DNA from 3 places in the Sphingobium tyrosinilyticum genome. Region 2 is predicted to be linked to each of the others. Evidence: riboswitches for the same ligand, from Rfam matches in the RefSeq annotation. Region 2 holds a riboswitch; each other region holds the start of a gene.

Region 1 (9,565 bases), on a different contig from region 2:
GCGGCGGCGGCGTCCTTTGCCGTGACCGAATAATGATAATAGTCGCCCCGCAGGCCGCCGGTCAGGCGCAGGCCCGGCAGCGGGGTAAGGGTTGCCTCACCATAGAGGGCGGCGGAGGCTTCGTTCACCCGATAGCGCCCGAGCGAGGAGAGGAAGACCCGATCGGCGGTGCGGTCGACCCCGACATTGCCGATCGCGTCATAGCGATTTTCGGTGCCGATCTTCAGTTGTACCGCGGGATTGACGTCCCAGCGCTTTTCGCCGGTAAGGCCCAGAACCCACCGGCGATCGAATTGCTCGATCTGCGCGCTGGTCCCGTCCGGGTCGGCGTAGGTGGGGTTGGAGAACATCGTCCAGTCATAAAATTGAGCGTAGAGATTGGCGCGCCATGTCGGCTGGACGGCGGCGAGATTGCCGATGATGCGCGTCGTTTCGCCGCGCGCGGAAGGGTCTGGCGAGCAGAAGACGTCCGGACATTGGAGCGTGCCGATGATCCGTTCGGGAATCTGCTCGGTAGGACGCCAGGTCGCGCGATAGGCGTGGAGCGAGGCTTCGAGCTTTCCGGCCCCGGCCGGGATCGCATATTTGGCGAAGCCCGCATAATGGCGCAGATGTTCCGGCTCTTCCCAGGGACCATCATAAGCCTTGGCCTGGGCGACGATCGTGAGATCGCCTCCACCGGCCTTGACCGTGCCGCCTGCCGCCAGCCTGCGCCAGCCATAGGAGCCGCCCTCCGCCGATATCCAGGGCCGGTCATAGCCGTCGATCGTGGTCATATAGGCTGCGCCCGCCAGCGCGAAGTCGCCGCCATCGGCGCGATAGGGACCTTTGCGAAAATCCTCCCGCGCGACGATTTCCGGGATGAGGCCGTTGAGGTCGAGATAGCCATGGCCATGCCCGTGGGTGCGGAAGTTCATCTGCACGCCGTCAATGTAAGTGGTGAAGTCCGACCCATGGTCGAGGTTGAAGCCACGCAGGAAATATTGATTGGCCTTGCCGCTGCCCGAATGTTGGGCGGCGACCATGCCGGGCACGGCTTCGAGTAGTTCGGCGACGCGCAGCAGCGGGCGGACAAGCAGGTCCGCGCCGCCGACGCTGCCTTCGCTCGCCGCATGGGCGGTGCCGATCTTGTCCTCTCCCCGGCCGAAAACGATGATGGTGGCGGCCGCTTCGGCGGCTGCCGCATCATCGGCGGCAGTGGCGGGAGAAGCGGAAAGGCTGGCGGTGAGGGCGCAGGCGACCCAGGCCAAATAGCTGTGAGATTTCATGTCGTTCACTCCGGGCGTCTGGCGACATCCGGTAAGAGACCTGCCGCCCTAGCGAACGGCCGGCGCACGCAGGCAGCCGGACGCCCCCAAGGCGGCCGCCAACGTCACCGAAGCGGCCTCCACCGCTCGTTCGTCGCTCAGACGGAAATCACCGTGCCGCGGCCATCCCCTGGGCCAAGGCAAGAGCGACCATACGCCGGCAGGTCTCCTGGCTCGCGGGTCGTCGCTTGATGCACGGCCTTCCCGGAGCTCGCATGACTTAGCGTCCGCCCAGTGACTTGCACCCTCCTGCTTGTGAGGTGGGGCGATGTGCATCGCGCTCGCCGCTTACAGTTGCAGGGACAGCCTCGGCTTCGGGAGGCGGATGCCCCCCTTACCGTGTTCCCTTTTAAGCCTCTTTCGAGGCACCGGCGCGATCTTTGTCCGGGTGAACCGGACGGGGTGGCGATAGCGAGGGTGCGGGGGAGAGGCAAGGGGGTGGTTGGGTGGGGAGAAGTGGAGGGGGACTTGGAAGGGCTGTTGAGGACCAATGACGGTCGCCAGTTCTGGTCACCCCGGACTTGGTCCGGGGTCTCGCTTAACTTTGCCGATCAGAGGAAGCGGGATGCAGGCTCAAGGCCGGGATGACGGAGGAGTTGTCGGTCGGAGCGCTTCTTTCGCCCCGGCTCTCTGCCTGAAGGGGGGAGGGGGAATGGCTGTCGTTGCTCAGTTCAGCGCGTTGCCGGAGTTGCGCTTGAGGCGCAAGGCCATGGCCTGGTAGCGGACGGCGCGTTCGTTATGCAGTGCGATGGTCGCCTGGTCTGCTCCGCGCTGCCGGGCTTCTCTGGCCTGCCGCGCTTCCAGTGCCGCGCAGGCGGAAAAATGTGATGCGTCGTGGGGGCGCATGGCCCAATCCTCTCTCTGATTTCTTATGGCCGTCCCTATATCACTGGGCCGGTCGCGGCGGCAATAAAACAGATTAGAGTTGAAAAAGCATCAACTTTTGAAGCTATTTTGGCCGTCTCAGTGCTTGGATGCCGGCACTTTCCAGGGGGCATTGCGGAAGGTTTGGCGGAGAAAGGCGATGAAGGCATCGACCGCGGGGGGACGGCCCGCCGCGCGGGGATGGACGGCATAGACGGCGAGGTCAGAGGGGCCTTCCCAGCCATCGAGCAGGCGGACGAGCTTCCCCTCGGCGAGAAGCGGGCCAACGTCCCAGAGCGAGCGGAGTGCAATGCCGGCACCGGTCACGGCGAGTTCGCGGACGATCTCGCTGCTGTTGGTGCGCACATGACTACGGCCGTCGATCTGCCGGCGCATGCGGCCGTTGTCGAGCCGCCAGGGCAGTTGTCCTTCCGCGGCGAGCAGGCGGTGGCGGGAAAGGTCGGCGATCTTTTGCGGCGCGCCATGTTCCGAGAGATAGGCGGGGCTGGCGCAGAGGATGCGTTGGTTGGCGGCGAGATAATGGCCCTCCAGATGCGCGGGAACGTCGCTGGTGATGCGGATGGCGAGATCGACCCGCTGCGAGAGCAGGTCCTCATAGGCGTCGGAAAGATTGAGCTCCAGATCGACTTTGGGATGGCTCTGCAGGAAGCGCTGGACATGCGGGGCGATGTGGAGGCGGCCGAAGGAGGTGGGGGCGGAGACCCGCAGCGCGCCGGAAATCGCGCGGTGGCGGTTGGTGGCGCGGTCCTCCGCCTGCTGGATCGCTTCCAGGATGGCGGTGATGTCGCGATGAAGGCTGGCGCCTTCCTCCGTCAGCGCGAGGCGGCGGGTGGTACGGTGGATGAGGCGCACGCCGAGGCGGGCTTCTAAGCGAGAGATGCGCTTCGACATCATCGCTGGGGAAATGTTGAGCATCCGTCCGGCGCCCGAGAGGCTGCCGGCGTCGACGGCGCGGGTGAAGAGGAGATAGTCCGGGTCCATCATGATCTTTTCCAATGCGGAAAATATCTTTCAACTTTTTCTTGTCTAGTGCGAGGATGGCGGGCGGGTCTATGCTTGGCCGCAGTTATTTTCGCGCGGAGTGGATGCATGCCCGACCTGATCGAGAAATCTGGCCTGAAGGTCGCCGCCGAGCTGGCGGGCTTCATCGATGAGAAGGTGTTGCCCGGCACCGGGATCGAGGCGGATGATTTCTGGCGCGGGGTGGCCGGCATTTTCGAGCGCTTTGGCCCGCGTAATGCCGCGCTGCTGGCGAAGCGGGACGCGATGCAGGATCAGATCGATAAGTGGCATGAGGCTCACGCGGGGCAAGCGGTGGATGGGACGGCTTACCGGGCTTTCCTGACCGAGATTGGCTATCTGGCGCCGGAGCCTGCTCCCTTTGCCATCGGATCGACGCGGGTGGATGACGAGCTGGCGAGGCTGGCGGGGCCGCAGCTGGTCGTGCCGATCCTCAATGCGCGCTTCCTGCTGAACGCGGCTAATGCGCGGTGGGGGAGCCTCTATGATGCGCTCTATGGGACCGATGCGATTGGGAGCGTTCCGGCGGGGAAGGGCTATGATGCGGCGCGCGGGGCGCAGGTGATTGGCTGGGCCAAGGAGTTTCTGGACCGGGCCGTCCCGCTGGCCGATGGGAGCTGGGCGGACTGGCGAGGGGAAGCGCCGGTGTTGCGGAATGCTTCGCAATTGGTGGGACGGGCGGGGGATAATTTCCTGCTGCGCAATAATGGGCTTCATATCGAGCTGGTGATCGATGCTGGGCATGCCGTGGGGCGGGATGATCCGGCGCATTTGGCGGATGTCGTGCTGGAGTCCGCATTATCGACCATTTGCGACCTGGAGGACTCGGTCGCGGCGGTGGATGCCGCCGATAAGGTTGCGGCTTATGCCAACTGGCTGGGCCTGATGAAGGGCGATCTGGAGGATAGTTTCGAGAAGAATGGCGCGATGATGACGCGGCGGTTGAACGGCGACCGCAGCTATGTCGCGCCCGATGGGAGCAGCTTTACCCTGCCGGGGCGGTCGCTGCTGTTCGTGCGCAATGTCGGGCATTTGATGACGACGCCTGCCGTCCGGATGAGCGACGGGGCGGAGGCGCCGGAGGGGATTCTCGACGGGATTGTCACCAGCCTGATCGCCTTGCACGACCTTCGGCGGGAGGGGCGCTTCGTCAACAGCCGGGCGGGCAGCATCTATATCGTCAAGCCCAAGATGCATGGCCCGGAGGAGGTCGCCTTCACCAACGATCTGTTCGACGCGATCGAGGATCTGCTGGGGCTGGAGCGGCATCAGTTGAAGGTCGGCGTGATGGATGAGGAGCGGCGGACTTCGGCGAACCTCGCCGCCTGCATCCATGCGGTGCGGGACCGGATCGTCTTCATCAATACCGGCTTCCTGGATCGCACAGGCGACGAGATCCATACGTCGATGCGCGCGGGGCCGATGGTCCGCAAGGGCGAGATGAAGGATGCCGCCTGGATCAAAGCCTATGAGGATCGCAACGTGCAGATCGGGCTTGCCTGCGGACTGTCCGGCAAGGCGCAGATCGGCAAGGGCATGTGGGCCGCGCCGGACCGGATGGCGGACATGCTGGAGCAGAAGATCGGGCATGTGATGACGGGGGCGAATACGGCCTGGGTGCCTTCCCCGACGGCCGCGACCTTGCACGCGACGCACTATCATGCCGTCGACGTGTTTGCGCGCCAGGAGGAGCGGAAGGCGGAGCCGGTCGCGGGTCTGGACGCGCTGCTGACGATCCCGCTGGCGGCTGGGGTGAACTGGTCGGCGGAGGATATTCGCGACGAGCTGGACAATAATGCGCAGGGGATATTGGGTTATGTCGTGCGCTGGGTGGATCAGGGCGTCGGTTGCTCCAAGGTACCGGACATTCATGACATCGGGCTGATGGAGGACCGGGCGACGTTGCGGATTTCTTCGCAGCATATCGCCAATTGGCTACTGCATGGGGTGTGTTCCGCCGACGAGGTCGATGCAGCGCTCAAGCGGATGGCGGCGAAGGTGGATGCGCAGAATAAGGGCGATCCGCTTTACCAGCCGATGAGGGGGCGGGAGGAGGAGAGCCTGGCTTTCCAGGCGGCGCGGGCGCTGGTGTTTGAGGGCGTGGTGCAGCCTAACGGCTATACCGAGCCCTTGCTACATGCGTTCAGGGCTCGGGTGAAAGCGCTAGCCTAGAGTAACATGATTGGGGGTTGATCCGTTCGTTTCGGTCCAAATCGGAAAAACGTTAACGTCGCGCTCTCCGCTTCGCGACTATGTTGGTAGCGAGCGGACGCAGACGGTGCGTTCCAACATCATCGTGCGCTAGGTCAGCAGGATAAAAGCGGCGCCTGCTGCGGCGGAGCAGAGGAGGACGGGGAGGACCCCGGCCTTGAAGCGCAGGACGGCGATGAGCGCTGCGGTGGAGAGGATCAGGGCCGGGAGATTGATCGAGGCGAGGACCGGGACGTCGAGCGATCCGGTCGGCGTCGCTACGGCCTGAACCTTCCCGAAGAGCGTGTGGATCGCGAACCAGAGGGCGAGGTTCAGGATCACGCCCACCACCGCTGCGGTGATGGCGGTAAGCGCTGAGGAGAGGGCGCGGTTGCCGCGCAGGCGTTCGATGAAGGGCGCTCCCGCGAAGATCCACAGGAAACAGGGGACGAAGGTCACCCAGGTGGTGAGGATCGCGCCGATCGTCGCGGCGAGCAGTGGCGGGAGCGTCCCGGCGTCGCGGAAGGCAGCGAGGAAACCGACGAACTGCGTTACCATGATCAACGGGCCCGGCGTGGTTTCAGCCATGCCGAGGCCGTCGAGCATCTCGCCCGGACGGAGCCAGCCGAAAGTGCCGACCGCCTCCTGCGCGACATAAGCGAGGACGGCATAGGCCCCGCCGAAAGTAACGACCGCCATCTGGCTGAAGAAGCTGGCGATGCGGGCGAATACATCGTCGGGGCCGAGCGCGAGGAAGAGGGCCAGGACAGGCGCCAGCCAAAGCAGCAACAGGACGGTCGAAATCTGGAGCGACCAGCGCAGGTTCGGGCGGGCGTGATCGGGAAGCGCTTCGCCGAGCGCGGTGTCGCGGTCGTGGATGATGTTTCCGGAGGCCGGGCCATGGCCGCCGCCGCCCTTGAACTGGGCGATGCCGCTGCGGCCGCCGAGATAGCCGATGAGGCCCGCCGCCAGCACGATCAGCGGGAAGGGGGCGTCGAGGAAGAAAATGGCGACAAAGGCGGCGGCGGCGATGCCGCGCATCACGCCGTTCTTGAGCGCGCGGGAGCCGACGCGGATGACGGCTTGCACGACCACGGCAAGGACGGCGGCCTTGAGGCCGAAGAAGAGCCCTTCAACAAGCGGCACTTTGCCGAGGAGGACGTAGATGTAGCTTAGCGCCAGGATCGACAAGAAACCGGGGAGCACGAAGAGGATACCCGCGATGAGGCCGCCTTTCGTCTTGTGGAGGAGCCAGCCGATATAGACGGCGAGCTGCTGCGCTTCTGGGCCAGGAAGCAGCATGCAATAGTTGAGGGCGTGGAGGAAACGCTCCTCGCCGATCCACTTTTTTTCCTCGACCAAGATGCGGTGCATCACCGCGATCTGTCCTGCGGGGCCGCCGAAGCTGAGCGCCGCGATCTTCGTCCATTGACGGGTGGCTTCGCCGAGCGAGATGCCGTGGTCGGGGGCAGAAGTGGCGGCGGCGGAGAGGGTCGATGCGTTGCTGCTCATCGATCGGCCTTTCGATTGCTGAAGAAGGCGTGGAATTGATTGAGGGCGTCGCTGGCGAGGGCGATGCGTTGGAGATCGTCGTCGGTCGAGGCGCAGACGCCCGACAGGATCGCGCCGAGGCCCGCGGTTTCCGGGCGGGCGAACTTACCGTCGGCTATGTCGAGTTCGTGGATGATCTCGCCGATGGCGCAGAGGGCGGGATCTTCAGTGAGGGCGGCGCGGAGCAGCAGGGTTTCGAAGCTGCAACGGTCCCCTTCATGGGTAAATTCGGCGTCGGCCATGTCGAAGCGCAGCTCGCCCGGTTCCGGATCATGGGAGCGGCTATCGACGAAGCGGAAGCGCGCCTTGGGATCGATGAAGCGCTGGATCAGCCAGGCGCAGGCGATGCGATCGACATGGACGCCGCTGCGCGTGACCCAGATGCGGTCGGTGAGGTCCTGCGGCCCGGGGGTCTGGGCAGGCTCGGCGCGGCTGACATCGGGATGCTGATAGCGGTGGCGCTCGAGTTCGGCGAGGGCTGCTGCCGCCTCCTGGCGGCCGTGCGCGCCGAAAAAGTCGATCCGGCCGATCTCTTCTAGGCGCTTCTGGAGCTTGGCGATGTCGGCGGGGGTGGCGGGGCCGGTTTCGAGCAGGCGGTAGGCAGACTGGGCCAGTTCGTCATAATCGGCGTCGCGGGCGGTGTCGAAAAGGTTGCGGACTTCGGCATCCGACTGGCCAGCGAGCAGGCGGGTTTCGGTGAGGATGGCTTCGCCGCCGCTGCTGGTGATTTCTTCGAGCAGGGCGTGGAAGGCAGCTTCAGAGTCGCCCGAATGCGGAAGGACGTGGACGGCGTTTTTGAGCGGAACCGCGCCAATGGATTGGAGGCGGCGCCAGATCTTGACGCGCAGATAGGGGGGCTTGGCGGGGAGCTGGTGCAGGAGGGCTAACCACGAAGTCATGATGCAGGTGTATCATGAGATTGGCGGGTAGGAAATAGCTATATCTTCTCGGGCGGAGGGGGAGCGCCTGCGGATGGAAGGGGTATGCCGTGCCAGAGCCACCCCAACCCTTCAAACGAGTCACATGCCTCGTTTGAACCTGAAGTGGAGGGGCTATAAGGAGCCCTTTAGCCGTTCGATGAGGGCCTTTGCCGCTCTGGTTACATCTCCCCAGGTTTCGTCAAAGCCTGCATCCTCACCGAAATAGGGGTCGGTGACGCTGGTGCCTTCTCGGCCGGGGACGAGGTCCATGAGGAGGCGGAGGTCGGCGGTGCCGTCGGAGGGGCGGATGCGGCGGAGGTTTTGCAGATTGTCCGCGTCGAGGGCGAAGATGTGGTCGAAACGCTGGAAATCCTGCGCGGTGACCTGGCGGCCCCTAAAGTTGGATATGTCTATGCCGTTGCGGAGGGCGACGGCTTGTGCGCGTTTGTCGGGTGGGCATCCGACATGCCAGTCGCCGGTGCCCGCCGAGTCCACTTTGATGGACAGGCCCGCACGTTCGGCTTCGGCGCGCAAGGCCGCTTCCGCGAGGGGTGAGCGGCAGATATTGCCAAGGCAGACGAAGAGGACGGAGATGCTCATCCTTCGGCCGCTGCGGTGGAGAGGCCGAGTTGCGGCACGCCAATCGAGCGTCGGCCGCCAAAATCGGTGCGGGCGACGATGACGCCGATCTTTTCCATATAGTCGATGAGGCGGCGGACGCGGCCGGGCGAGCTGGTGCCATAGGCTCGGGCGAGGGCGGTATCGTCGGGGCAGGGCAGGCCCTGCATCGCCGCGCGCGCGATGAGGAGGAAGGGCGCGAGCATGTCTTCGGGCAGGGGTTGCGCGGCCTTCATCGCATCGTCCCAACGCGGATCAGCGGCGTCGAACATGCCCGCCTGCGCCATAGCGAAACGCTTGCGGAAGGCGGAGAGGTCGAGCGGGGGCGTGCGCAGCCCCTTCATGCGGCAGCGGACGCCGAAATCCTGATAGAGGGTCGAGACGCTGGGCTGCGCGTCGCCAAGGTCGGCGACGATCTCTTCGAGGACGGCGATGACCACGGGCTCATTCTGGCCGAAGTCGAGCTCGGGCGCGGCGGGCTTGGCCGAAGGGGCGTTGGCGAGCGCGCGCATCAGTTCCTCGGCCGGGAGCGGCGGCGGGTCGGCGCGGGGCGGCGGAGGCGGCAGCGCGTCGTCCTCGCCTGCGCTGGCGAAGAGCAGTTCCTGCATATTTTCGGTTGCTGCGGCAGGCGGCGGCATCAGCTTGTGGGTGCCGCCGCGCGTGCTGGTTTTGACCGTGCCAATCTTCACCGCGACCGGGCGGCGGCAGATGGCGGGGCCGAGCGCGAGGAAGCGGCCGCGTTCCAGGTCACGTATCTGTTCGGCCTGGCGGCGCTCCATGCCCAGCAAGTCGGCGGCGCGGGCCATGTCGATGTCGAGGAAGGTGCGGCCCATCAGGAAATTCGACGCTTCGGCCGCGACATTCTTGGCGAGCTTGGCAAGGCGCTGGGTGGCGATGACGCCCGCAAGGCCGCGCTTGCGGCCCCGGCACATGAGGTTGGTCATGGCGGCGAGGCTGAGGCGGCGGGCTTCGTCGGACACGTCTCCCGCGGCGACCGGGGCGAACATTTGTGCTTCGTCCACCACGACGAGGGCGGGATACCAATGGTCGCGCGGGGCGTCGAATAGGGTGGAG
Region 2 (9,565 bases):
TCGGCTTCATCGCACAGTCCATGAGCGGGCCGGGCGTGTCGCAGCGGATCGACTATCTCGGCAAGATCCAGGCGCCGACCCTGATCACCTGGGGCCGCGATGACAAAGTCAGCCCGCTGGACGGCGCGTTCCTGCCGATGCGGGTGATCCCCAATGCGGAACTGCATGTGTTCCCCAAATGCGGCCATTGGGCGATGATCGAGTGCAAGCAGCGGTTTGAAGAGCTGGCGCTCGGGTTCTTGTTGGATGGGCGGGCGTAGGCGCGCTCAGTCCTCCTGGAATCACCCGTTCAGGCTGAGCTTGTCGAAGCCTTCCACTTTCTTCAGGAAACGCCCTTCGACAGGCTCAGGGCGAACGGGCTGGGTGCGCGTGATCCTAACGCCGCACCACCACCGAATGCCAATCCATGCGCTGTTCCCAGCCGCGCCGCTCCAGTTCCGGCGCATCCTCCTCAATCTCCGGCTTCCCAAGGCATAGCAGCCCAAGACATTCCCAACTGGCGGGAATATCCAGCATCGCGTCCACGCCTTGGGGTTCCAAGATGGAAACCCATCCCATGCCGATGCTCCGCGTCCGCGCCGCCAGCCACAGCGTGTGCACCGCCATGACGCAGCTATAACGGCGCGCTTCCGGCATGGTCGCGGCCCCCAGATGATGGCCCGTCTCCGTTCCATCGTCGCAATAGACGGCGAACAGCACCGGGGCTTCACGCAGGCCATGCAGTTTCAGGCTGCGATAAAGCTTATCCTGTTCGCCCTCATATTCCTTTCCCGCCGCCCGCACCTGCGCATCGACATGGCAGGCCAGTTGCTCCCGAAGTCCGTCCGTCTCGATCCGCACAAAGCGCCAAGGCTGTGACAGCCCAACCGAGGGCGCGCGATGCGCCATGCTCAGCAGCCATTCGACATCGCTCTCGTCGATCGGATCGGTGCGGAAATGGCGGATGTCCCGCCGTGCCCGCACCAGCGCCTCGAATTGTGCGCTGTCGATCGGGGTGATGGCGGGCGCGCTCATGTCAAAATTCTATTCCCGCTTGGGCCTTCACACCGCTGCGGAAGGGATGCTTGACCATCGTCATCTCGGTTACAAGATCGGCCGCCTCGATCAGCGCTTCGGGCGCGTTGCGTCCGGTGATCAGGACATGCTTCATCTCGCCCCTTCCGCTCACGGTTTCGACAACTTCCTCCACCGGCAGATAGTCGTAACGCAGGACGATATTAAGCTCATCGGCCAAGACCATATCATAGGCGGGATCGGCGATCATCCGCTTTACCTCATCCCATGCTTCGCGGGCGAGCGCGATGTCGCGGGTCTTGTCCTGCGTGTTCCAGGTGAAGCCTTCGCCCATGGGCTTGAACGTGACATTGTCCGGAAACGCATCGAACACGACTTTTTCTCCGGTCGTCATCGCGCCCTTTACGAACTGGACGACGCCCACCTTCTTGCCATGACCAATGGCGCGCACGACCATGCCGAGCGCAGCTGTCGTCTTGCCCTTACCCTTGCCGGTATGGACGATCAGCAGGCCCTTTTCCTGCGTTTTGGTCGCCATGATCTTTTCATGCGCGGCCTGCTTCTTCTTCATCTTCTCTGCATGTTGTTCGGGCGTACGTTCGATCATGAGCGGTCTTCCTTGAGGCTGGAGAGGAGCATGGCGGCGCTGTTGGACCTGGGCTTCCACAGCCCCCGGTCGAGTGCTTCGGACAGGCGCGCGGCGGTTTCGCGCAGGGCGGCGGGATTGACCTCTGCCATGAAGGCGCGGACGGCCTCATCCTCGATGAAAGCGGCGTGCACGGCGTCGAAATGATGGTCCTTGACCGCATGGGTCGTGGCGGCAAAGGCGAAGAGATAATCGACCGAGGCCGCAATCTCGAACGCGCCCTTGTATCCGTGGCGCATCATTCCCGCGATCCATTTGGGATTGGTGACGCGCGCGCGGACGATGCGGCCGATCTCATCCTCCAGCGTGCGGACGACCGGCCGTTCGGGGCGGCTATGGTCATTATGATAGCTGAGCGGCTTCTTGCCGGACAGGTGCTCGACGGCGGCGGCGATGCCCCCCTCGAACTGATAATAATCGTCGCTGTCGAGCAGGTCATGCTCGCGATTGTCCTGGTTCTGGATCAGCGCGTCGGCCTGGGTCAGACGCTGCGCAAACAGGTTGCGCTCCGCATCGCCCTCGACGCCGCCGCCATAGGCATAGCTGCCCCAATCCAGATAGATGTTCGCAAGATCAGCCCGATCGTGCCACAGCCGTTCGTCGATCATCGCCTGCAGCCCCGCGCCATAAGCGCCCGGCTTTGATCCGAAGACGCGGGCCCCGGCACGGCGGGCAGCCTCCTTCTCCGGCAGGCCCTGAGCCGCAAGGGCAGCGCTTTCCGCTCGGTGCCGGGCGGCGGCGGGATTATCCTCGTCCGGTTCGTCCAGCGCCATCACGGCGCGCGCCGCGCTGTCGATCAGGTCAATCTGCTCGGGATAGGCGTCGCGGAAGAAGCCCGACACCCGCAAGGTTACATCGACGCGCGGCCGGTTCAACTCGGCGATCTTCATGACCTCAAAGCCGGTGACACGGCCCGACGCCCAATCCCAGCGCGGCCGCACGCCCATCAGCGCCAATGCCTGCGCAATGTCGTCGCCGCCGGTGCGCATGTTGGCCGTGCCCCAGGCGGACAGCGCGATCGCGCGGGGATAGTCGCCCTCGCGCTGCAGATAATCCTGCACGATCAGCTCAGCCGATCGCTGGCCCAGATTCCAGGCGGCGACGGTTGGGATCGCCCGGGTATCGACCGAATAGAAATTGCGCCCGGTGGGCAGCACTTCGGGGCGGCCGCGTGTCGGCGCACCGGACGGGCCGGGCGGAACGAAGCGCCCATCAAGGGCCTTGAGCAAAGCCGCCTTCTCCGCCTCTCCGCAGGCATCGACGCGGGGCGCAAGGTCGTGCGTTATGGTGCCCAGGACAGCCGCGCTTTTGGGTCCAGGCGCGGGCGCTCCACGATCCAGCAGATCGATGGCATGGAGTTCGAGCCGCTCTACCATGTCGCCAGTGGTTCGCCACAGTTCCGCTGAAAGCGCCCCGAGCAACTCCGGTCTTGGCCCCGTCCACGGCGCACCCATGCTACAGTCGAGCGGATCGAACCCTAGCCCAAAATCATCCGCCAGCGCCCGTAACAGCGACTGATGGCCGTCATGTTCCATCCCCCTGGGGCAACGGGCCAGCGCCAGCAGCAGGTCCCGGCGCAGCGATCCCTCCGGCGACCGGGTAAAGACATGCAGACCATCCCTGATCTGCATTTCCTTCAATTCACACAGATAGTTGTCGATCGCAGCTAAGGCATCATCTCCGCTACCTTGCGCCCCGGCATCCTTGTCGAGCCCCTGACTGGCGGCAAGGGCCAATATGTCCTTGCGCAGCGTCTCCAACCGGCGCGGGTCCATCCCGGCGGCGAGATAATATTCATCGACTAGCGCCTCCAGTTCCTTGAGTGGCCCATAGGTCTCCGCGCGGGTCAGCGGCGGCGTCAGATGGTCGATGATGCAGGCCCCGATGCGGCGCTTTGCCTGCGTGCCTTCGCCCGGATCATTGACGATGAAGGGGTAGATTTGCGGCACCGGCCCGGCGCAGATTTCAGGGAAGCAGCTTTCCGACAGCGCAATGGCCTTGCCGGGCAGCCATTCCAGATTGCCGTGCTTGCCGACATGGACGACCGCATGGGCGCCAAATTCGCGGTTCAGCCAGATGTGGAAGGCGAGATAGCCATGCGGCGGCGGCAGCGCGGGGTCGTGGTAGCTGCTCTTGGGGTCGATATTATAGCCGCGCGCGGGCTGAACCGCGATCGCCACATTGCCGAAACGATGCACGGGTAAGTGGAAGGCGTTCTCTCGGAAGAACGTATCGGCTTCAGCACCCCCCCAGCGCGTCGTGATCGCCTCGCGGGCCGCTTCGGGAAGGGAACGGAAGGCGGCCTCATAGTCGGTCAGCGAAAGAGAGGGCGAGGGTTTCGATCGTTTCAGCGATGCGGGAGCGTTGGTCACCCCGCCCGTCATCAGCTGCATCAAGGCCGCGCCACCGGTTGGCGCGTCCCCTGTTGCATAGCCTGCCTCTGACAGCGCGTGAAGGATGGCCGCCGCGCTGGCCGGCGTGTCGAGCCCGACGCCGTTGCCGATGCGCCCATCCTTGTTCGGATAGTTGGCAAGGACCATCGCCACCCGACGCTCCGCCGCGGGCGTTCGGCCAAGTTTCGCCCAATTCGCAGCGAGTTCAGAGACGAAGCTTATGCGATCCTGCAGCACCTTCGGCACGACGATGCTGCACTGCGTCCGCTCATCGAACCGTGCGGCCGCCTTGAAGGCGACGGCGCGGGTGAAGAGGCGGCCGTCCACTTCCGGCAATGCGATGTGCATGGCCAGATCGCGCGCCCCCAATCCCCGCACGCTGGCTTCCCAGGCGCTTTGCTCGGCGCTGGCGAAGATCGTCTGCAGAACCGGGCAGTCTGCCTGCTCCAATATTGACGGCGTTCGGGGTTCGCCGGGCGCCGAAGCGGCAAAGGCGGTCGCATTCAGGATGACGTCCGGCCGCGTCCCGTCCATCAGGCTCCGCAGAAAGTCGCGGGCGAAGGGTTCGCGCAGCGCACGGACATGGACCGGCAGCACGTTGAGGCCCGCCAGCTCCAGCCCCTGAACCATGGCGTCCACCGCGTCCAGCGTCCCGGCGATCAGCAGGGCCCGATAGAAAAGGAACAGGACGGTGGGCTGGCCGTCCCGCCAGCGGCCTTTCACCTGATCCAGCGCGGGCCGCTCGATGCCGGGTAGATAAAGCCCCGCATCAGCCACCGGCACTGGAGCGTCGGCTTCCCCTGCGTCCATCCCCGCCAGCCGGGCGGCGGTCTTCAGGAAGGCGGTCGCATTGGCCACGCCGCCTTGCCGCAGATAATCGCGCAGCCGGTCACAGGTTTCCGGCGGCAGGGTAGAGGCGGCGCGCAGGTCCGGATCATCCTCCTGTCCATCTGCGATGGCAGCGAAGGCGATGCCCTTTTCCCGCGCGACATTGGCAATTTCATCAATGCCATAGGGCCAATAGCTCTTACCCCCGAGCAGCACGACGCAGACAAATTTGGCGTGAGCGATCACCTTCTCGACATAGAGATCGACCGAATAGGGATGCTTGAGCTGAAGCAGGTTGGCGAGCCGCACGCTGGGCGCGTCCTCGCCCAAGGGCGCTGCCGCGCTCGCGAAGCAGGCAAGGTCGCTGTCCGCCACGGTCAGCAGCACGATGTCCCCCGGCGACTGGCCAAGGTCGATCGCTTCGTCTCCGTTGGAAACCGTGCCGGGCGTGGCGGTGAGCAGGTGCATCAGGCGGCGGCCATCTTCAGCGAGAGCGTCTGTTCGATGGCTGCGCGGTCGAGGCCAGCCTGACCGATGACCACCAGCCGCGAACCGCGCCGTTCATCCGCCTGCCACTGCCGGTCATAATGATGCTGGATGCGCGGTCCGACGGCCTGGATGACCAGCCGGGCAGGGCGTCCCGCGATGGCGATGAACCCCTTGACCCGCAATATGTCATGCGCCGCGATGGCCTGTTCCAGCGCCACCAGCAACGGGGCAGGATTGCCCTGCTCGCTCAGTTCCACCACGAAACTGTCGAAATCCTCATGGTCATGATCCTCCTCATCATCATGATGGGAAGGGCGCGCGTCGATCTGCTCCTCCACGCCCGCCCTAAGGCCCAGCAGGACTGCCGGGTCGATCTCCCCCCGCGCGGTGCGGACGATCCGCACGCCGGGGCGAATTTCGCCGGCAAGGTCCCGCTCCAGTTCGGCAAGCCTGCCAGGCTCCACCAGATCGGTTTTGTTGAGCAGGACGAGGTCCGCGCAGGCCAGCTGATCCTCGAACAGCTCCTCGATCGGGCTGTCATGGTCCAGCGTCGGGTCGGCAGCGCGCGCTGCGGCCAGCGCAGCTTCATCATGCGCGAAACGGCCCGCCGCCAGCGCGTCCGCATCGATCAGCGCGATCACGCCATCGACGGTCGCGCGGGTGCGGATATCGGGCCATTGGAACGCCTTCACCAGCGGCTTGGGCAGCGCAAGGCCGGATGTTTCGATGATGATATGGTCGGGCGGCACATCTCGGTCGAGCAGCCGCTGCATGGTCGGCAGGAAATCATCAGCGACAGTGCAGCAGATGCAGCCGTTGGCCAGTTCGATGATGTCCTCGTCCGGGCAGGCTTCGTCGCCGCAGCCTTTCACCAACGATCCATCGACGCCCACATCGCCGAACTCGTTGATGATAAGGGCGAGGCGGCAGCCCCCCGCATTTTCGATGAGGTGACGGATCAGCGTCGTCTTTCCAGCGCCGAGAAAGCCTGTGATGACGGTGGCGGGAACCTTGCTCATGCTCATTATCCTTGGTTGGGGAGAAGCACTTCGATCTCGTCGAAGCGCTTCCAGCGATAGATGGCCCAGCTCACCAGCCAGCAGGCGGCGAACAGGCCGATGATGAAGAAGCCGAGGCTGTTGAAATGCTCGCCCAGATTGGCGGCGATCGACCAGATGCCGCCGCTGAGGCCCAGCTTGTCGCCTAGCAGCGCTGCCGCCTCGATCCCGCCGATGACGATGGCGACCAGAGCCGACACCAGCGTGATGGTGATATTATAGTAGAGCTTGCGGATCGGCTTCACGAAAGCCCATTGATAGGCGCCCATCATCAGCGCGCCGTCCGCCGTGTCGATCAGCGCCATGCCCGCCGCGAAGAGCAGGGGGAAGATGAGGACCGTCGCGATCGAAAGGCCGTTTGCCGCCTGTCCCGCCGACAAGCCCAGAATGGCGACCTCGGTCGCTGTGTCGAAGCCGAGGCCGAACAGAAAGCCCAGCGGCGCCATGTGCCAGCTGCGCGTGACAAGGCGGAACAGGGGCCGGAAGATACGCGCCAGGAAACCGCGGTTTCCCAGCAATATGTCCATATCCTCATCGATATAAGCACCGCCGCAGCGAACATGATTGAAGGTCTTCAGCACCGACCGCAGGATCATCAGGTTCATCGCCGCGATCGCGAACAGGAAGGTGGCCGAAACCACCGTCGCGATCGTCCCGCCGATTTCGCCCACTTGCTCGACCCGGCTCAGCGCACTCGCCGCCAGCGCGATCACCACGGCGGCGATCAGCACGATGCCGCTATGGCCGATCGCGAACCAGAGGCCGACGGTCAGCGGCCGCTGCCCTTCCTGCATCAGCTTGCGCGTCACATTGTCGATCGCTGCGATATGATCGGCATCGACCGCATGCCGCAGCCCCAGGCTCCAGGCGAGCAGGGCAGTGCCCAGCATCATCGTCTCGCCCGCAAAGATCAGCAGCGCCCACAGCCACAGGGCGAGGTTCACGCCTATCAGCGCTGCGAACATGCCGGTGGCGCGGCGTCGAAGTGCCGGAACATCTGTTTCCATCGGAGACCCGTCTCCCGTCCGGCGTCAGCGAAACTGGACGGGCTCCTCCGCTAACGCGGCCGGCATGATGCGCCGGACGGACACCTGTTGGCGTCCGGCACGCATGCCGGTGCGGACCCCGCCGCACGCGTCGCTCAGACGGAAAACCGTGCCCCGGCCATCCCCTGGACCAAAGCAAGAGCGACCAGACGCTGGCAGGTCTCCTGGCTTGCGGGTCATCGCTCGACACATGGCCTTCCCGGGCCTCGCAGGATTTAGCGTCCGGCCCAGTGGCTGCCCCCCGATTGTCACGGAAGGTCGATATATGTCTCGCTCACCGCTTACAGTTGCAGGGACAGCCGCGGATTGGGACGCTTGGGACGTCCGCACCGCATTCCCTTTTAAGCCTCTATTGAGGCACCGGCGCGATCAGTCGCCGTGCATAGAGGCTACGCGTGAGGATGGGAAGCCCATGACGCGCAATTCGCATGAAAACTGGGAAGGGGCCGGGCGCTCCCATGCCGAGAGAATGCAGCCTGTCACCAAAAAGAAACATCGCTGTCATTCAAGAGTCATATAAATGACATAGCCGCCGCTGCACTCAGACAGGAGGAGACAGGGCGGTGAAAGGTCTAAAGGCGGGTGGCGCGGCAATGATGGTGAGCTTGCTTGCCTTGACGCCGGAGGTGGCGCAGGCGCAGAGCAATGAGGCATTGCAGCGCCAGATCGACGAACTCAAGGCGCAGGTACAGGCCCTCACCAACGCGCTGACCGCCAGCAAAGGCGTCGGGCCTGTCGCCGCCGCTCCCACCTCCGCCACGCCCGCGGCTCCCGCGCCTGCCCTGGCCGCCGCGCCTGCGCAGCCGGCTGCTACGGCCGCTTCTGCGCCCTCGCCGAAATCCAAGGCATGGTATGATCGGCTGTCGCTGCGCGGTTACACCCAGATGCGGTACAATGCCTTTTTGTCGGGCGACGACACGGCCCCGGCCGGGCAGTCTCGCCTGCGGTCCGTTCATGACAGTTCGATTTCGGATCGCGGCAGCTTTTCGCTGCGCCGCGCGCGCCTGGTGCTTCAGGGCGACATTTCCGACCGCGTTTCGCTCTATCTGCAGTCAGATTTTGCCACGGCTGTGAACAACCAGGCGGGCAGCGAACGCCGCGAAGGCTTCGTTCAATTGCGCGATGCCTATGCCGATGTCTTCCTCGACAAGGCAAAGACCTTTCGCGTCCGGTTCGGGCAGTCAAAGGTGCCCTATGGCTGGGAGAATATGCAGTCGTCTTCCAACCGGCTGACGCTCGACCGCAGCGACGCGATCAACAGCGCAGTTCCCAGTGAGCGCGACCTTGGCATCGTCGGCTATTATACGCCGCCTTCTGTCCAGAAAATCTGGGATCGGCTGGGGCATGACGGGCAAAAGCTGTTCGGTAATTATGGCGCTTTTGGCGTGGGCGTGTTCAATGGTCAGGGCACCAACCGAACGGAACAGAATAGGGGGCTGATGAAGGTCGCCTTCGCCACTTGGCCCTTCGAACTGGACGGTCTTGGCGAGACCTTCGCGGGCCAAGTGTTCGAAATCGGCGGATCGGCAATGATGAACGATGTTCAGCCTGAGCTGCGCAGCGGATCGGTCAGTGCAATCGCCTATGACGATGACCGGGTCGGCATCCACGCCATGCTCTATCCGCAGCCCTTCGGCATTCAGGCCGAATGGAATTGGGGCAAGGGGCCGGAATTTGACCGCGTCAGCCAATCGATCGAAACGAAGAAGCTGCGCGGCGGCTATGTCCAGGCGATGTACCGCCTGCCCACGGACTCGATCGGTACGCTGATCCCCTACGCCCGCTGGCAACATTATCGCGGCGGTTGGAAGGCATCGACCAATGCCCCGCGCCTGGAGACCGACGAATTCGAACTCGGCATCGAATGGCAGCCGTGGAAGGCGCTGGAATTCACGCTGGCCTACGCCCGGATGAAGCGGGCCGAAGCGGATGAACGCCGCGTCGGACGCGCGGAAGGCGATCTCATCCGTACGCAGGTGCAATGGAATTATTGAACCACAAGATTAAACATTCCCCGTTCGTTGCGAGAGAAGTCGAGAAACAGGTGCCGCATAAAGGGCTCGACACGAACGGGATGGGTGAACACGGGCG
Region 3 (9,565 bases), on a different contig from region 2:
TTCAAAGCCCAGGTGTCCGGATGGCGGCTTTTTTTTTATTCTGGAGTCAAGGGATGGATTTTCAGAACAACACCGGACCGGAGACGGCCAGCGAAGAGGAAATCTTCGTGCCCTCCGACGATGTTCGTGAGCATCTGGTGGTTGTTGGCAACGGCATGGCCGGCTGCCGCGCGATCGAGGAACTGCTGGCACGGGATGCGGGACGCTATCGCGTCACCATCTTCGGCGCCGAGCCCTATGTGAACTATAACCGCATTATGCTCTCGCCGGTTCTGGCCGGGGAGAAGAGCTTCGATGACATCATCATCAACAGCCGCGAATGGTACTCGGAAAATAATATCGAGCTGATCGCGGGTGATCCGGTGACGGGAATAGACCGCACCGCCAAGACCGTCACGAGCCAGTCGGGTCGCACTGTTGGCTATGACAAGCTGCTGATCGCCACCGGGTCGGATCCCTTCATCATCCCGGTTCCAGGGAAGGATCTGCCCGGTGTCATCAGCTTCCGCGACATGAAGGATGTCGACACCATGCTGGAGGCCGCGAATGGCGGCGGCCGCGCGGTGGTGATCGGCGGCGGTCTGCTTGGGTTGGAAGCCGCACACGGCCTGACCCTGCGCGGCATGAAGGTGACCGTCATCCACCTCATGGACACGCTGATGGAGCGGCAGCTGGACGAAGCGGCCGGCTGGCTGCTTAAGACAGCGCTCGAAGGCCGCGGCCAGACCATCCTGACCGGCGCCAACACCGCTGAGATCTATGGCGACGGCAAGGTCGAGGGCGTCCGCCTCAAGGATGGCAGCGAAATCCCGGCGAGCCTGGTGGTGATGGCGGTGGGCATCCGCCCTTCGACCGCCTTGGCGCGCGAAGCCGGCCTCGACGTTAATCGCGGCATCAAGGTCGATGACCATATGGTCACCAGCGACCCTGACGTCCTCGCCGTTGGCGAATGCGTCGAGCATGACGGCAATGTCTATGGCCTCGTCGCCCCGCTCTGGGACATGTGCCGCAGCCTCGCGGACGGCCTCACCGACCAGCATACGGGCTATAAGGGCTCGGTCACCTCGACCAAGCTCAAGGTCGCGGGCCTGGACGTTTTCTCCGCTGGTGACTTCTCGGGCGGCGAAGGTTGCGAGGACATCGTCCTGCGCGACGCGTCGCGCGGCGTTTACAAGCGTGTCGTGGTCAAGGATGACAAGGTCATCGGCGCGGTGCTCTACGGCGATACGGCGGACGGCGGCTGGTATTTCGACCTGCTCAAGCGGGGCGAGGATGTCGGCGAGATCCGGGACCTGCTGATCTTCGGCCAGGCTTTCGCCTCTGGAGGGGGCGCACTGGACCCTAAGGCGGCCGTTGCGGCGCTCTCGGACGATGCCGAGATTTGCGGCTGCAACGGCGTCAGCAAGGGCCAGGTCGTCGCTTGCATCGAAGCGGGCAATTGCAGCCTCGATGCGGTGCGTGGATCCTGCAAGGCTTCGGCCAGCTGCGGCAGCTGTACCGGCCTTGTCGAGAATTTGCTGGCGGTGGTGCTGGGCGACGACGTTCAGTCCGGCCCGAAGACGATGTGCAAATGCACCAGCTTCGGCCATGACGATGTCCGCCGCGAAATCGTGGCGCAGAATATGCGCTCGATCCCCGAAGTGATGCAGAAGCTGCACTGGTCGACGCCGGACGGTTGCTCGTCCTGCCGCCCCGCGCTCAACTATTATCTGCTCTGCGCGCTGCCGGGTGAATATCAGGACGACCAGCAGAGCCGCTTCGTCAATGAGCGCATGCACGCCAACATCCAGAAGGACGGCACCTATTCGGTCGTTCCGCGCATGTGGGGTGGCCTCACTAACCCGCGTGAGCTGCGCGCGATCGCCGACGTGGTCGAGAAATATGATGCGCCGATGGTGAAGGTCACCGGCGGCCAGCGTCTCGACATTTTCGGTATCAAGAAGGAAGACCTGCCCGCCGTCTGGGCCGACCTCAATGCCGCGGGCATGGTGTCGGGTCACGCTTACGGCAAGTCGCTGCGCACGGTGAAGACCTGCGTCGGGTCCGAATGGTGTCGCTTCGGCACGCAGGACTCCACCGGCCTTGGCGTCAAGACCGAGCGGATGACCTGGGGATCGTGGATGCCCCACAAGTTCAAGATCGCCGTGTCGGGCTGCCCCCGCAATTGCGCGGAGGCGACGATCAAGGACTTTGGCGTGGTCTGTGTGGACTCGGGCTACGAACTGCATGTCGGCGGCAATGGCGGCATCCATGTCCGCGCCACCGACCTGCTGTGCAAGGTGTCGACCGAGCAGGAGGCGCTCGATTATTGCGCCGCCTTCACCCAGCTCTATCGCGAGGAAGCCCGCTATCTGGAGCGCACCGCGCCTTGGATCGAGCGTGTCGGCGTCGAATATGTCAAGCAGCGCATCGTGGAAGACGACGCTGGCCGTGAGGCCCTGCGTGCCCGCTTCCTCTATTCGCAGAGCTTCAGCCAGGATGATCCCTGGGCCGAACGCGCAGCCGGTGCGAATGCAGAACTGCATCAGCATCTCGACCCCATCGCCATCGCTGCGGAGTGAACGACATGACCGATTGGATCGATATCGGAACGCTGGCCGACATTCCCCAGCGTGGCGCGCGCACCGTGCGGATTGCCGGCGAAAAGGAAATCGCCGTCTTCCGCACCGGCGACGACAAGGTCTTCGCGCTGGTCAATGAATGCCCGCACAAGAAAGGCCCGCTGAGCCAGGGCATCGTCCATGGCCATAGCGTCGCCTGCCCGCTCCATAACTGGAACATCGCCCTGAAGACGGGCGAAGCGCAGGGCGCGGATGAAGGCTGCACGCCGACCATCGCGGTGAAAGAGGAGGGCGGTCGCATCCTGATCGCCCGCCCGACCGAGATGAAGGCGGCGGCTTGAGCTTCCGGTCCCCAGCCACAACGGCGGGGACCCGGGTGGGGGTTGCATGCTGGCCATCCCTTGCGGCATGCGCCTCCACCCAATTCTCTCTCTTGGACAAGAGGTAAGAGCATGACTCAGGCCATCCGCACCACCTGCGCCTATTGCGGCGTTGGTTGCGGCATTTCGGCCACGCCGACCGGGCCCCGGTCGGTCACGATCAAGGGCGATGAAGCGCATCCCGCCAATGGCGGGCGCCTCTGCTCCAAGGGCACGCATCTTGGCGAGACGGTGGGGTTGCAAGGCCGCCTCCTGCACCCGATGATCGGCGACAAGCGCGCCAGCTGGGGCAAGGCGCTCGACATGGTGGCGAAGCGCTTTCGCGAGACGATCGAGCGCTACGGACCCGACAGCGTGGCTTTCTACGTGTCCGGTCAGTTGATGACCGAAGATTATTATGTCGCCAACAAGCTGATGAAGGGCTTCATCGGCTCCTCCAACATCGACACCAACAGCCGCCTCTGCATGTCGAGCGCGGTTGCCGGCCACAACCGCGCCTTTGGCGAGGATGTCGTGCCCGCCAGCTATGACGATCTGGAGGAAGCGGACCTGATCGTGCTGGTCGGCTCCAACACCGCCTGGTGCCACCCGATCGTCTATCAGCGCATCCAGGCCGCCCGCGCCGCACGCGGCACCAAGCTGGTCGTCATTGATCCGCGCCGCACCGAGACTTGTGAAGGCGCCGACCTGCACCTGCCGGTAAAGCCCGGCACCGACGTCGCGCTGATGAACGGTCTGCTCGCCTGGTGCGATCAGGAAGGCATCGCCGACCCAGCCTATATGGCCGAGCATGTGAACGCACCCGAAGGCTTTTGGGAGCATATCCGCACCGGCCATGATCTGTGGAGCACGGCCAAGACCTGCGACATCGCACCCGCGCTGCTGGAGCAGTTCTTCAGGCTGTTCGCCGCGACCCCGCGCACCGTCACGATGTTCAGCCAGGGCATCAACCAGTCGATCCGCGGCACCGATCAGGTCAACGCGATCGTCAACGTCCACCTCGCCACCGGCCGCATCGGCAAGCCGGGCGCCGCGCCCTTCTCGATCACCGGCCAGCCCAACGCGATGGGCGGCCGCGAAGTCGGTGGGCTTGCCTCGACGCTCGCCAGCCACATGGACTTTGCGCCTGAAAATGTGGAGCGAGTGGGCCGCTTCTGGGCTGCGCCGAAGATGGCGACCAAGCCGGGCTTGAAAGCCGTAGATCTCTTCCGCGCGATCAACGAAGGCCGGGTGAAGGCGCTATGGGTCATGGCGACCAATCCCGCCGTCTCGCTGCCCGACGCCAACCGCGTGCGTGAGGCGCTGGAAGCCTGCCCCTTCGTCGTCGTCTCGGACATCATCGCCGACACCGACACCAGCGCTTATGCCGACGTTCGCCTGCCCGCCGCCGGTTGGGGCGAGAAGGACGGCACCGTTACCAATTCGGACCGCACCATCAGCCGCCAGCGTCCCTTCCTGGCGCTGCCCGGCGAGGCCAAGCCCGACTGGTGGATCGTGACCGAAGTCGCGCGCCGCATGGGCTGGCGCAACGCCTTCGCCTATGATCGGCCCGCCGACATCTGGCGCGAACATGCGCGCCTGACCGCCTATCAGAATGACGGCCAGCGCGTGCTCAACCTGCGCAGCCACGCCACCATCGGTAACGACGCCTATGAGACGATGGAGCCCTTCCGCTGGGGCGGCGACAAGCCCTTCGCCGATGGCCGCTTCTCGACCCCGGAGGGCAAGGCGCGGCTGGTTCTTACCAAGCAGTTGGAGTTGCAGGAGCCGCTAAAAGCATGGCCGCTGACGCTTAACACGGGGCGCTATCGCGATCAGTGGCACACCATGACGCGTACCGGCCTTGCGCCCAAGCTCGCCCGTCACCGCGAGGAACCGCTGGTCGAAGTCCATCCGCAGGACGCGCAGGCGCTGGGCATCGCCGATGGTGATCTCGCCCGCGTCTCTACCGCGCAGGGGAACAGCCTCTTTCGCGCCAGCGTCAGTGAAGGTCAGCGCGTCGGCGAGATATTCACGCCGATCCACTGGACCGACCAGATTTCGACCGGCGGCCGCACTGGCCTGCTGCCCCGTCCCCTGGTGGATCCGCATTCGGGCCAGCCCGGCTTCAAGGCGACCCCGGCGGCGCTTGAGAAAGTCTCGACCGAATGGAAGGGCTTCCTGATCCTGCGCGGTGAGCAGCCCGCCAAGGTCCCCTGCCTCTGGGCGACCCGCATCACCGTGACGGGCGGTGCGCTTTACGAGGTCGCGGGCAATGGGGATGCGGTGCGGCTCGAAGCCTGCCTGCCGAAGGGTGATCGGGTCGAAGCCATCGACCAGACGCGCGGCACCCGCCGCGTCGCGATCATCGCGGAAGGGAAGCTCGCGGGCATCCTGATCGTCACTAAGACCGGCCTGCTCCCGTCGCGCGACTGGCTGATCGGCCAGCTCCAGGTCGAAGAGGTGGGCGCCTCCGTCCTAGCCGCGCGGGGGCCGGGCAACCAGCCGGACAAGGGGCCGACCATCTGCGTCTGTTTCGACATCGGCCTCAATCAGATCATGGCCGCCATACGCGAGCAGAATCTCGTCGATGTGCCCGCCATCGGCAAGGCGATCGGCGCGGGCACCAATTGTGGATCATGCCGCCCCGCGCTCGCCAACATCCTGACCCAAATTCCGCAGGAGACACTCCATGCAGCAGAATGAGCTTATCGCCCCCGGACAGGTCTGGCTGGTGGGCGCAGGTCCGGGCGACCCGGACCTGCTCACCCGGAAGGCCGAAAAGCTGATCGCGGCAGCGGAGATCGTCTTCTATGACGCGCTGGTGGGGCCCGGCGTACTCGACCTCATCCCCGAGGGGGTCGAACGGGTGAGTGTCGGCAAGCGTTCGGGCCGACACAGCAAGGCGCAGGAAAGCATCAACGACCTGCTCCTCGCCGCTGCCAAGGCCGGGAAGCGCGTCGTGCGCCTCAAGGGCGGTGATCCTTCCGTCTTCGGTCGTTCGGCGGAAGAAATGGAGCATCTGGCCGCAGACGGCATTTCCTTCCGCATCTGCCCCGGCATCACCACGGCCAGCGCGGCGGCGGCGAGTGGCCATGCCTCGCTCACCCTACGCGGCGTGGCGCGGGGCCTGACCCTGGTGACGGCGCATCTGAAGGCCGGCGAACCGCTCAAGCTCGACTGGGAAACGCTGGCCCGACCCGGCGGCACGCTCGGCATCTATATGGGTCGCGCCGCTGCCGGAGAGATCAGCCGCCAGCTGATCGCCGCTGGGCGTGATCCGGAAACGCCCGTGATGGTGGCGGTCAATGTCTCGCTCCCCAGCGAACGGCTGATCCGCGGCAAGCTGTCCGCGCTTGCCTTCCTGGTCGCCACGATCAGCGATGAAGATCCGACCCTGCTTCTGATTGGCGAAGCGGTGGCGGGCACGGCCATGCCTGGTGAGGTCGCCGCAAGCGTCGCTCTTCAGGCTTGAAGGCTCAGCCCTCCGCACCTTCGCCTTGAGCTTGTCGATGCCCCTGCCTTAGTTGGAAGGAAGGTAAGGGGCATCGACAGGCTCAGTCCTGATAGCGCAAACCATCAAGATCTTCCGGCCGGTTGATATTGGGCAGCACGATATCCGCCCGGTCCACGATCTGCGCGCCGATCCGCTCCAGCCAGCCATAGATGGAGCGGTTATTCTCTTCGGCCAGGTGCGCGTCCAGCTCTCCCGCCAGCGAAGCGGGCCAGAACCCGGCAAGTTGCTGCCCCTTCAGCACCGCCGCGCCATCTGCGGTCAGCGCCTCCGCCAGCGCGGCCGGATAGACCGGCATGTCGCACCCGATCGTTAGCACCCCGTCAAAGCCCTGGCCTGCCGCATGATGCAGCGCCGCGTTCAGCCCGCCCAGCGGCCCCATGTCTGGGGCAGGCCGATCGGGTAGGCCCGTCACCCCCTCCATCGCCCGGCCGCAAACCACCACCGCCTCCACATGCGGCGCAATCGCCGCCATCGCATGCTCCAGCAGGATGCGCCCGTCCGGCATCACGGCCAGCGCCTTGTCGCTCCCGAACCGGCTGGATCGCCCACCGGCTAGCACCGCGCCCAGCAATCGCATCGATCCACTCCTTGGCAGAACCTCTGCTTTCCCCTATGGCGCGGCGCGTGAGCGGGCAACCGCTGACATAAGAAGATCGCGCCGGTGCCCATTGGGCTTGAAAGGGAATGCGGTGCGGATAGCGTGGCTATCCAATTCCGCGGCTGTCCCTGCAACTGTAAGCGGCGAGCGCGATGCACTGTGGAACCCGCCGTCTTCAAAGGGGAGGCGATGGGGGCCAGCCACTGGGCCAGACGGCCCGGGAAGGCCGTGCATCGCTGCCTTGACCCGCGAGCCAGGAGACCTGCCAGCGCATGGTCGCTCTTGTCCAGGATCCAGGGATAGGTCCGGGCACGGTGTTTTCCGTCTGAGCGACGCGAAGCGGCGGGGGCCGCATCGGTGCGCGGGGCGGGGCGCTGGCGTCTGTCCTTACCGCGTGTCCGGCCGTTTGCGCGGAGACCCTCGCCCAAGAGTCGCCTGACGCTCAGGGAAGACGAACATGTTCAAGACCGGAATTTCACTGCTGGCGCTTCTCGCCGCCACCCCCGCGCTCGCAGGGGATAATGACGAGATCATCGTCACCGCGCTCGGCATCGAGCAGCCTCGCGATGAAGTCGGCCAGGCCGTCACCGTAATCGACGCACAGACCATCGAAACGCGCCAGTCGGTCAGCATCGCCGACCTGCTGATCACGACGCCGGGCGTACGGTTCAACCGTGCTGATGTGGTGGGCGGGGTTACGGGTATCTCGATCCGCGGCGCGGAAACGACGCAAACGCTGGTGCTGCTCGACGGCGTCAAGGTCAACGACCCCAGCGGCATCGGCGATCTCTATGACTTCGGCAATCTCCTGACCGGCAACATCCGCCGAGTCGAGATACTGCGCGGCTCCAACTCGGTCGTCTATGGCAGCCAGGCGATTGGCGGTGTCGTCAACATCATGACCGGCGAGCCTGCCGAAGGCTTCGGCGGCAGCGCCTCGATCGACTATGGCTATGCCGACACGCTGAACGCCAAAGCCGATGTGTCCGGCAGCAGCGGCATCGCGTCGGGCGGCGTGGGCGTCGCTTATTTTCGCACTGACGGCATTTCCGCCGCCCAGGGCGGCACGGAAAAGGACGGCTATGAGAATATCGCCACCCACGCCAAGCTGAAGCTCGCCTTCACCAACAATCTCAGCCTCGATTTGCGCGGCTATTATATCCACGCCGATCTCGACACCGACATCTTCTTCGGCGCGCCGATGGAGTCGACGGACAGCAGCAAGCTGAACCAATATGTCGGCTATGCGGGCATCAACCTCGCCCTGTTCGACGGCAAGCTGACCCAGCGGGGCGCCGTCACCTGGCTTCGTAACGATCGCGACTATTTCTCGCCCTTCGGGGATTATGGCTATTCGGGCACCAACCTTCGCTTCGAATATGAGGGCGTCTATCAGCCCATTGATCAGGCCAAGCTGGTCTTCGGCTATGAGCATGAGCGGCCGGATTATGATTTCTACGGCTTCGGCAGCGGCGGCGCCAAGGCGAATATCGACAGCGTCTATGCCCTCGCCGTCGTGAAGCCCTTCACCGGCCTCTCGCTCACCGGCGGCGTGCGCCACGACGATCACAGCCAGTTCGGCGGTGCGACCACGCTCGGCGCCAACGCCAATTACACGCCCAATGCTGGCCGCACCAACATCCGCGCCAGCTATGGCGAAGGCTTCAAGGCGCCATCGCTCTATCAACTTTATGATGGCTTCAACGGCAATCCCGCCCTTCGGCCCGAAAAGTCGAAGAGCTACGACATCGGTTTCGATCATAGCGTCGTGGGCGGCCGCGCGATGATCTCCGTCACCGCCTTCCGCCGCGACACACGCGACCAGCTCTATTTCGACGGCTTCATCCTGCCCTTCGGTCAATATATCAACCTGACCCGGACCCGGGCCAAGGGTGTTGAGGCCGCCGTCACGCTGAAGCCCGTCGATGCGCTCACCGTCACGGCTGCCTACAGCTATATCGACGCGATCGACCGGTCGGAAGGCGGCATCAACGAAGGCAAGCTGTTGCCCCGCCGTGCCAAGAATGCGGTGAGCGTCTCGGCCGACTATGTCTGGTCCTTCGGCCTGTCGATGGGCGCTACGCTGACCATGGTGGGCGACAGCTTCAACGACGCTGCCAATACGCAGCGACTTGACGGCTATGCTCTGCTGGGCGTCCGTACATCCTTCCCGATCAACGAACATCTCGAGATTTACGGCCGCATCGACAATCTCGCCGATGAAGAATACTCGACGGTCTATGGTTACAACACCTATGGCCGCTCGGCCTTTGGCGGCGTGCGTGTCCGCTTCTAAAGCCTGGCGAGAGGGGCTGGCGTGAGCCTCAGCCCCTCAATTCTGCGCAACGGTGACCTGCGCCACGATACTGCGCGCGGCCTCCACATAGGCGGGGCCGCCGCACACCGTCCACGCCTGCGGAACGCGGATGCGGGGGATGGAACGCAGCGCCGGATGGTGCAGCATCTCCGTTCCCTGATCGACGACATTCTCGCTGCCGCTCTCGACGATCAGCCAATCGGGCCTTGCCGC

Evidence for each region. Region 2 has a riboswitch for cobalamin ahead of ACFO3E_RS11385 (HoxN/HupN/NixA family nickel/cobalt transporter). Riboswitches for the same ligand answer to the same signal wherever they lie in the genome.
Region 1: it holds a riboswitch for cobalamin, as region 2 does, so the genes downstream of both, ACFO3E_RS09250 (TonB-dependent receptor) here and ACFO3E_RS11385 (HoxN/HupN/NixA family nickel/cobalt transporter) in region 2, are expected to answer to the same signal.
Region 3: it holds a riboswitch for cobalamin, as region 2 does, so the genes downstream of both, ACFO3E_RS00230 (TonB-dependent receptor plug domain-containing protein) here and ACFO3E_RS11385 (HoxN/HupN/NixA family nickel/cobalt transporter) in region 2, are expected to answer to the same signal.

The regions. Positions count from the first base shown of each region.
Region 1 covers NZ_JBHSFZ010000015.1:97,451-107,015, reverse strand. Annotated here, with positions in the region: gene ACFO3E_RS09250 (TonB-dependent receptor) at 1-1,268, opposite strand, end outside; cobalamin riboswitch at 1,450-1,695, opposite strand; gene ACFO3E_RS09245 (hypothetical protein) at 1,974-2,153, opposite strand; gene ACFO3E_RS09240 (LysR family transcriptional regulator) at 2,271-3,176, opposite strand; gene ACFO3E_RS09235 (malate synthase G) at 3,282-5,384, shown strand; gene chrA (chromate efflux transporter) at 5,514-6,914, opposite strand; gene ACFO3E_RS09225 (chromate resistance protein ChrB domain-containing protein) at 6,911-7,852, opposite strand; gene ACFO3E_RS09220 (low molecular weight protein-tyrosine-phosphatase) at 8,006-8,473, opposite strand; gene ACFO3E_RS09215 (helicase HerA domain-containing protein) at 8,470-9,565, opposite strand, start outside.
Region 2 covers NZ_JBHSFZ010000025.1:46,003-55,567, forward strand. Annotated here, with positions in the region: gene ACFO3E_RS11360 (alpha/beta fold hydrolase) at 1-260, shown strand, start outside; gene bluB (5,6-dimethylbenzimidazole synthase) at 376-1,014, opposite strand; gene cobO (cob(I)yrinic acid a,c-diamide adenosyltransferase) at 1,016-1,621, opposite strand; gene cobN (cobaltochelatase subunit CobN) at 1,618-5,349, opposite strand; gene cobW (cobalamin biosynthesis protein CobW) at 5,349-6,389, opposite strand; gene ACFO3E_RS11385 (HoxN/HupN/NixA family nickel/cobalt transporter) at 6,395-7,435, opposite strand; cobalamin riboswitch at 7,612-7,854, opposite strand; gene ACFO3E_RS11390 (porin) at 8,068-9,468, shown strand.
Region 3 covers NZ_JBHSFZ010000001.1:34,586-44,150, reverse strand. Annotated here, with positions in the region: gene nirB (nitrite reductase large subunit NirB) at 54-2,561, shown strand; gene nirD (nitrite reductase small subunit NirD) at 2,567-2,902, shown strand; gene ACFO3E_RS00245 (nitrate reductase) at 3,014-5,626, shown strand; gene cobA (uroporphyrinogen-III C-methyltransferase) at 5,613-6,395, shown strand; gene mobA (molybdenum cofactor guanylyltransferase) at 6,478-7,014, opposite strand; cobalamin riboswitch at 7,080-7,319, shown strand; gene ACFO3E_RS00230 (TonB-dependent receptor plug domain-containing protein) at 7,493-9,331, shown strand; gene ACFO3E_RS00225 (ABC transporter substrate-binding protein) at 9,368-9,565, opposite strand, start outside.